2 regions of the Companilactobacillus sp. FL22-3 genome follow, and region 1 is predicted to be linked to the other one. Evidence: riboswitches for the same ligand, from Rfam matches in the RefSeq annotation. Region 1 holds a riboswitch; the other holds the start of a gene.
What was found. Region 1 has a riboswitch for lysine ahead of lysA (diaminopimelate decarboxylase). Riboswitches for the same ligand answer to the same signal wherever they lie in the genome.
Positions count from the first base shown of each region.

Region 1 (3,932 bases):
CGTGATTATTAGCTGCATAAATTGCGTCAACATCGGTAAAGTTTTCATATAAATCAGCTTGAAATCCCCGACTGAGTAATGCTCCTGTGATATCAGATCCACCACGGGCAAAAGTACAAATTTGACCGTTAGTGTTGTAGCCAAAGAATCCAGGTACCACGACGCGTTTGTCAGTTGGTAGTTGCAGGCTAGCAAGATTAGCATAAGTTTGCGGTGAGATATCAGCATCGTTAGCTTGTCCATGAACAATGATTCCTGCTGTCTTAGGGTCAATCATTATTGATGGAATTTGTTGATTATTGAGGACGGCATTTAAAACGATGGCATTGAGATATTCACCATGAGCCTTAAAGGCTGCCAGCAAGTAATCATTGTTTTCAAAATCAATCGTAGCTAAATCAATCAGTATCTTTCGTAATTTAGAAATAACTGAGTTATCCAGTTTAAAATAATCACAAATTTGATGATATCTTGAGATAATCTGTTTGAGAATATTGGTAGAGTCTTCATTCAAAATGACAGAATTAGCATATTCGATCAATAAATCTGTCACCTTGATATCGTTAAGCGAACGTTTACCAGGGGCCGATGTAACGATCACTTTTCTTTCCGGATCATCTTTAATAATCTTTACGACCTTTGCAAATTGTTCACCAGTAGCGAGGGAACTTCCCCCAAACTTAACGATTTTCATGTAATACACCCCTAAAATTAAATAGTTTTTAATGATGAGTTTATCATTAACTTTAGTTATGACAAGGGAAAAAGACTGAAAAAATATAAAAATGAGAAAATTACTAATATTACTTGACTGATTATGAGGGTTGTTATAATCTAATAATCAATAAAAGAGGTCGCAATCGACATCAGTAAATAAGGGAGCTTCTGTAAGAGCTGTGAACTTATTGAAAGGGGAGATTGCCGAAGCGTTGGACTTTACAGAGTTCAACAAGCTGGGGCGTATTAACAAGAGAATACGAACTGTCGTGGCTAAAAAGTCGGTCACGGTGAGCTTATGACAAGTCGGATGCAAATTAATTTGTGGATCTCTTTGTTGTAAAGCAAAGGGATCTTTTTTTATCAAAAGGAGCATTTTCTATGAAAATAAACAGTTTAGATAGCTATGAAGGACATTTGATGATTGGTGGGGTCGATAGCGTTGAATTGGCCAAAAAATACGGTACGCCACTGTATATTTTTGATATTGAAAAGGTTCGTGCCGAGATCAACAAATATAAAGAAGCTTTTGTCGCCAATCAATTAAAGTATCAAATCAGTTATGCTAGCAAAGCATTTGCAGTCAAAGCTATCTATCAAGTGATGGCACAGGAGAATGTGCACGTTGATGTCGTTTCAGGCGGCGAACTACAAACGGCCTTAGAAGCCGGATTTCCAGCGGATAAGATCAGTTTTCATGGAAATAATAAAACTTTTGAAGAATTAGTTATGGCGGTACAAAATCAAGTTGGAGTAATTATTTTAGACAATTTTTTAGAGATTGAATTACTTTCACGTATTTTAAAAACAGACCATACCAAAATCAAAGTTATGTTGCGACTGACTCCAGGAATTTCAGCACATACCCATAAGTACGATCAAACCGGACAAGTTGACAGTAAGTTTGGCTTTGATGTCGAATCTGGGCAGGCTAAACGAGCCTTAGAGTTAGTTTTAAAAGATCCTAATATGGAAATGCTGGGAATTCACGCACATATCGGGTCACAGATTTTTGGAACGCAAGGTTTCGTCTTATTGGCAAAAAAGATGGTAGAGATTGCTAAGAGCTTCCAAGCAGAATTTGATTATTGGCCAAAAGTAATTAATCTAGGCGGTGGTTTTGGTATTCGTTATAACGATGACGATGACCCAATTGCTCCGAAAGTCTTTATTCAACAAATTGCTGCGGAATTGAAGAAGGATTGTCAGCAAGTGCCTGAAATTTGGATCGAACCAGGAAGATCGATCGTTGGTCCTGCAGGATATACGTTGTATACAGTCGGTTCGCGAAAAGATATTCCCAACTTAATCTCGTATTTATCAGTCGACGGAGGGATGGGAGATAATATTCGTCCCGCTTTATATCAAGCTAAATATGAAGCTGTGGTCGCAAATAAATTGAATCAGCCCATTAAGGAAACGGTTCATCTTGCTGGTAAGTACTGTGAGTCAGGTGATATTTTGATCGATCAATTACCAGTTCCGCAAACACAGCCGGGTGATATCATCGCTGTATTAGCTACTGGAGCTTACGGTTATTCTATGGCAATGAATTACAATCGCAACCCCAGACCAGCAGTAGTTTTCGTCGAAAATGGCGAGGATAAGTTAGTCGTCAAACGTGAAAGTTTGCAAGATTTAACTAGACTTGATTTGGATTATTAATGGAGGATTTAAGATGGCAAAGATGAATGCACGAGAAATTATTGATTATATAGGAAATTCTAAGAAAACTACTCCGGTAAAAGTTTATTTGCAAGAGGATGTTACTTCGATAACTTTTCCCCCAGAAATAAAGGTTTTTCGAAATAAAGATTTTGCCATTTTGATTGGTGACTATCAAGTAATTGAACCAATCTTAAGAGCACATCATTTTAATGATCCATATGTGGAAACAATCGGTCAAAATACTGGCGTACCCATGCTAGATATTAAGAATGTCAACGCTCGGATTGAACCGGGTGCAATCATTCGTGATCAAGTGACTATTGGTGATAACGCCGTTATAATGATGGGTGCAGTTATTAATATTGAAGCCGAAATCGGTGCTAAGACGATGATCGATATGGGAGCAGTTCTCGGTGGTCGTGCTATTGTTGGAGAAAATTCTCACATTGGTGCTAATGCAGTGTTAGCTGGCGTGGTTGAACCTGCTTCCGCTAAACCAGTTAAAGTCGGTAATAATGTCGTTATCGGAGCTAATGCAGTCGTTCTCGAAGGTGTTGAAGTTGGCGATAATGCCGTTGTAGGTGCTGGTGCGGTAGTGACCAAAGATGTAGCTGCAGGGAGTGTTGTTGCTGGTGTTCCCGCCAAAATCCTCAAAGTTAAAGATCAAAAGACAACTGACAAGACTAAAATCGAAAGTACTTTAAGGAAGTTGTAATTATGGCTCTAACGACAGGACAATTGATTCAAATCAGACGACACTTGCATTCGATTCCGGAGCTAGCGATGCAAGAAGTTAAAACACAGGCCTATCTTTTACAAGTTATTCAAGCGATGGATCAAAACTTTTTACACGTAAAAACTTTTTCACAATTGCCAACGGCCATTTTAGTTAGAGTTGATGGTTCTAAACCAGTTAGAAACATTGGGTATCGTTGTGACATGGATGCTTTACCGGTAACTGAAACCAACGAATTCGATTATCGTTCGACTAATAACGGCGTGATGCATGCTTGTGGTCATGATATTCATATGACTGTGGCCTTAGGAATCTTGAATTATTTCAGTCAACATCAACCAATTGATAATTTAATTTTCTTTTTTCAACCAGCAGAAGAAAGTCAAAGTGGTGGCAAAATTGCCTATGATTTAGGTGCTTTTAGTGGCAAATTTCACGTTGATGAGTTCTATGGCTTACATGATAATCCGGATTTAAAGGCTGGTGTCATTGGTTGTCGTAAGGGAACATTGTTTGCAGGGACAACTGAAGTAGATGTGACTATTCACGGTAAGAGCGGTCATGCCGCTTATCCTCAATTGGCTACTGACAGTATTGTGATTGCAGCCAATTTTATCAACCAAGTGCAAACGATTGTTTCCAGAAATGTTGATCCAACCAAATGTGCCGTGATCACCTTTGGGCAAATGCAAGCTGGTGTGATCAGAAATGTGATTGCTGGTGAAGCTAAGCTGTACGGTACGATTAGAGGATTAACTCAAGAAATGATTCTATTTGTCCGCAAACGGCTCAAAGAAGTGGCCGCTGGTTT
Region 1 covers NZ_JBTYYZ010000013.1:2,194-6,125, forward strand. Annotated here, with positions in the region: gene ACYT32_RS11110 (aspartate kinase) at 1-694, opposite strand, end outside; lysine riboswitch at 841-1,023, shown strand; gene lysA (diaminopimelate decarboxylase) at 1,099-2,382, shown strand; gene dapD (2,3,4,5-tetrahydropyridine-2,6-dicarboxylate N-acetyltransferase) at 2,396-3,100, shown strand; gene ACYT32_RS11125 (N-acetyldiaminopimelate deacetylase) at 3,103-3,932, shown strand, end outside.

Region 2 (3,932 bases), on a different contig from region 1:
AACATAAACGCTCTCCTTTTACATATCAGTAATAACTTAATTTACTGTCACCATTTTGATTCAACCAAAACTGTGGCAAAAAAATCTTGAGAAAATAAAAAATGGCCGAATCATCCCTCTAAAGGGACGAATCGGCCATTCGCGGTACCACCCAGCTTCAGCGTATACAAATACACTGCACTTTCAGATTTTATCGGATCAACCCGAACGGCATTACCCGTTGCTAGAATGCTGGAATATATAACCATCACGATTTTCACCAACCATCGCTTCTCTGAAAGGTTTTTGAGTAGGCACTCTTTAAGCTTTTTAATATTCTTCGTTAATCATAATTTAATTTAGATCAAATTTCAACTAGTAGTCAGTGCCTCTTTTAGTTTCTTCGACATCAATATCTTCTAGTTTTAAGAATTTGGTCTTATATCTAATCTTGTAGTAAGCCCAGCAGATGAACAAAATAATCAATCCACTGTAGCTGATCAAGAGTCGGCCAAAGTTAAAGTCAACCATCGAACGAACATCTTGACCTAAGATGATGATGATTCCCAAGACAATGGCCAATAAAGGACCAAATGGGAACCACTTAGCTTTATACTTCAAATCGTCCAAGCTATAGCCCTTATACAGATAAGCTTTTCTGAAACGATAATGTGAAAAAGCAATTCCTAACCAGGCAATGAATCCAGTCAAACCAGAAGCTGCCACTAGTAATTCATAGAACGAATCACCATACAAACTCGTAAATAATGCAACTGCACCAACCAATGCTGTCAAAATCAATGAATAAACCGGTACTCCACGACCATTAGTTTTTTGAAAGGCCTTAGGTGCCATGCCGTTCTTACTCATTGACCACAACATCCGACTAGCAGCGTACAAACCGGAATTAGCTGCCGAAATAACCGAAGTTAAAATAACGGCGTTCATGATTCCAGCTGCCAAAGGAATACCGACTTTTTTGAAGACGATCGTGAAAGGACTGATAGCAATATCTCCTGCTCCTGATCCTAATAAATTAGGACTTGTATAAGGAATCAATGCTCCAATTACTGCAATTGACAAAATATAGAATAATAAAATTCTCCAAAAGACTTGTTTAATGGCCTTAGGAATACTCTTTTCAGGAGTTGCTGACTCACCAGCAGTGATCCCAATCAACTCAGTTCCTTGAAAAGAGAACCCGGCAACGACGAAGACGCTTAGGATAGCTGGTACTCCGCCTACGAATGGTGCACTTTTGTAGGTATAATTTGATAGACCAACTGAACCATGTCCACCTAAGATACCCATAATTGTCAAAATACCACAGATCAAAAAGATAATTACTGCTGCAACCTTGATCGATGAGAGCCAGTATTCCGTCTCACCGAAGGATCCTACTGAAATGAAGTTGATGACTAATAAAATGATCATAAAAGTCAAACTTATCTTCCAAGAAGACCAGCTTGGGAACCAATATCTCACCACCAAAGAAATAGTAGATAAATCTACCGCTAAAGTGATGGCCCAATTGAACCAATAATTCCAACCTAAAGCAAAGCCAAAGGCTGGATCAATAAATTTTGTTGCATATGTAGCAAAAGATCCTGAAACAGGCATATAAGTTGCCATTTCACCAAGACTGGTCATCAAGAAATAAACCATGATACCAATAGCCACATAAGCTATCAAGGCTCCTCCTGGTCCGGCGGTTGAGATAGACGAACCACTAGCAACGAACAAACCAGTACCAATAGATCCACCTAAGGCAATCATCGACAAATGACGGGTCTTCAACGACCTGTTCACATCATTATTTTCCATCTTTAATTCCCCTTTTTTGGACAAAAAAATCCTTATTATCAGAGGAACTACCGACAATAAGGATTATATGTAATTATCCCATTAATCAATAGCTCAACGTTTCTTTGAAACGACAGTCTACTGCCTCTTAAGCAATAGCCCAATCAAGTTACTAAGTAGGAATAACTGATTTCGGCAAACTTCCCTTTCATATTTTTTCAAAGTACCCTATTTGCACTCAAAAATATTAATAATAAAGATTGCACCTCTATCTGATTACAAAATATTATAAATAAATGTTAAGATAGTAGCAAGTAGTGTTTTATATATTTGAAATTTTTAATTAACGTTGCCGGGGAAGACACAATGTTGTAGCAAATTTTTTTAGTCATGCAGGACGTTGAAAAATACCGAATGCTCACAGTTATTAAATCAATACATCCTCGTGAAGTAAACTTAAGTAACATCAGTAACCGTCTCGAATTCACATATCAAAAAACTTATAATATTTTTCAAGCACTGCTTGAAGACTTGGCTGATGTTGCTCCAGATATTGACGCAAGCGATACCCAAATCGAATCAATTGATTTTAGTAAAGTTTCAATCGATACATGCAGATTGTACTTAGTTAAAAATTCGATCGTTTTCCAAGCTTTTAATTATGGACTGCTCAACGTAAATTTATCGTTTGAGAGCTTCAGTAACGAACACTTTACCAGTAAGTCGACTTTAAATCGGCGCATGGCCAAGTTCCGTGCCTTCTTGAAGAACTTTGGTTTAAAGATTTCAAATTCTACACTTGAAATCAAAGGTAATTAAAAAAATATTCGGTGGATGGCATACTACGTTTATTGGTATACCTACCATGGTCAAGAATGGCCTTTCGAATTAGTTCAAGAAAAAATGATCGATGAAATCATCGACAAAGCTCATGTAACTTTCGACAATCCCATCGTTCACTTCCAATTAAAGTATTTCCTAGCAATTTCTAGAATTCGCCTGATCAAACACAACTATATCGACGAATTGCCATACTATAAAGATGTTTTCGGTGATCAAAACCTGGCCAATGACATCCTTGATTCCGATGACTACCCAATCGTTCCCAGCGGCAGTCTTCACAACGAAAACAAATTGATCAACTTATTCAGAAATACAGCCTTTCAACCAAGTGACAGAGCTTTTGAACAACCTATCAATGCTACCGCCAGAATTAATCCCAAGTTCTATGCTCTCGTTTATCACTCTATAGATTTTCTTAAAGAACATTATCACGACGACATGAGTGTTTACCACGATCAAAAGACTTTGAAACATATTATGACCTACGTCACTCGTGACATTGTCTTCTACTACATCATGGCTCCATACTCAGTCATGCATTTGGATACGATGTTTGATAATTACGACGAGCGAGCTTATACCGATTTGTATAAAGATATTTATACCTTCTTCTCCAATATCGATGAGAACGAATTTCCTGGCATCTACATCGCCTCTGAATTGATTTCAAGGGATTTATACCAGGTCCTACCTAGTTACATCTCAACCGTTCGTCAGGAGGATATTATCCGGGTTAAAGTGTTGATAGATCCCGGTAATCAAGCAGCCGAAGTCGTCTTGAGAAATATCCGTAACCTTGAATTCGTCGAAGTCGTTCCTAGTAGTGCCTACGAGAATGTCGATGTTTTAATAACCTCATTAGATATTTTGCCGTTAGACATTGAGAAGAAAAAATATCCAAGCAATCTTAAAGTAATCTCTTGGGATATTTCTTCGACTAGACCAGACTATATCTGGCTCTTGATTCAATTGAATCAAGTTTATGTCCGCAAACTTAAAAGTAAAATTGAAAGTAATAAAGAACAAGAAGCGCTCTAAAGTAAAGAAGGAACCTAATTCAGTTTTTGAATTAGGTTCCTTCTTTATGTTATTGCTCAAGAGCTGACCAAATTGTCAAACTCTGATGTTATTTATTGTGACGAGAAGATCTAGTACTACCATCACCGGTATTCTTTGATTTCTTTTGCGACAATTTGAAACTAAATTTGCCTCGACCACCATCAGGCCCATTACCTTTATTACGTTGTGAATAATAGAGATACATCCAAATGGCAACTGCAATCAAGACAACGATTCCCAAAATGATC
Region 2 covers NZ_JBTYYZ010000003.1:30,076-34,007, forward strand. Annotated here, with positions in the region: gene serS (serine--tRNA ligase) at 1-5, opposite strand, end outside; gene ACYT32_RS03455 (amino acid permease) at 355-1,803, opposite strand; lysine riboswitch at 1,885-2,061, opposite strand; gene ACYT32_RS03460 (helix-turn-helix domain-containing protein) at 2,197-2,601, shown strand; gene ACYT32_RS03465 (hypothetical protein) at 2,617-3,663, shown strand; gene ACYT32_RS03470 (DUF916 domain-containing protein) at 3,752-3,932, opposite strand, start outside.
Region 2: another riboswitch for lysine. It lies ahead of ACYT32_RS03455 (amino acid permease); the one in region 1 lies ahead of lysA (diaminopimelate decarboxylase).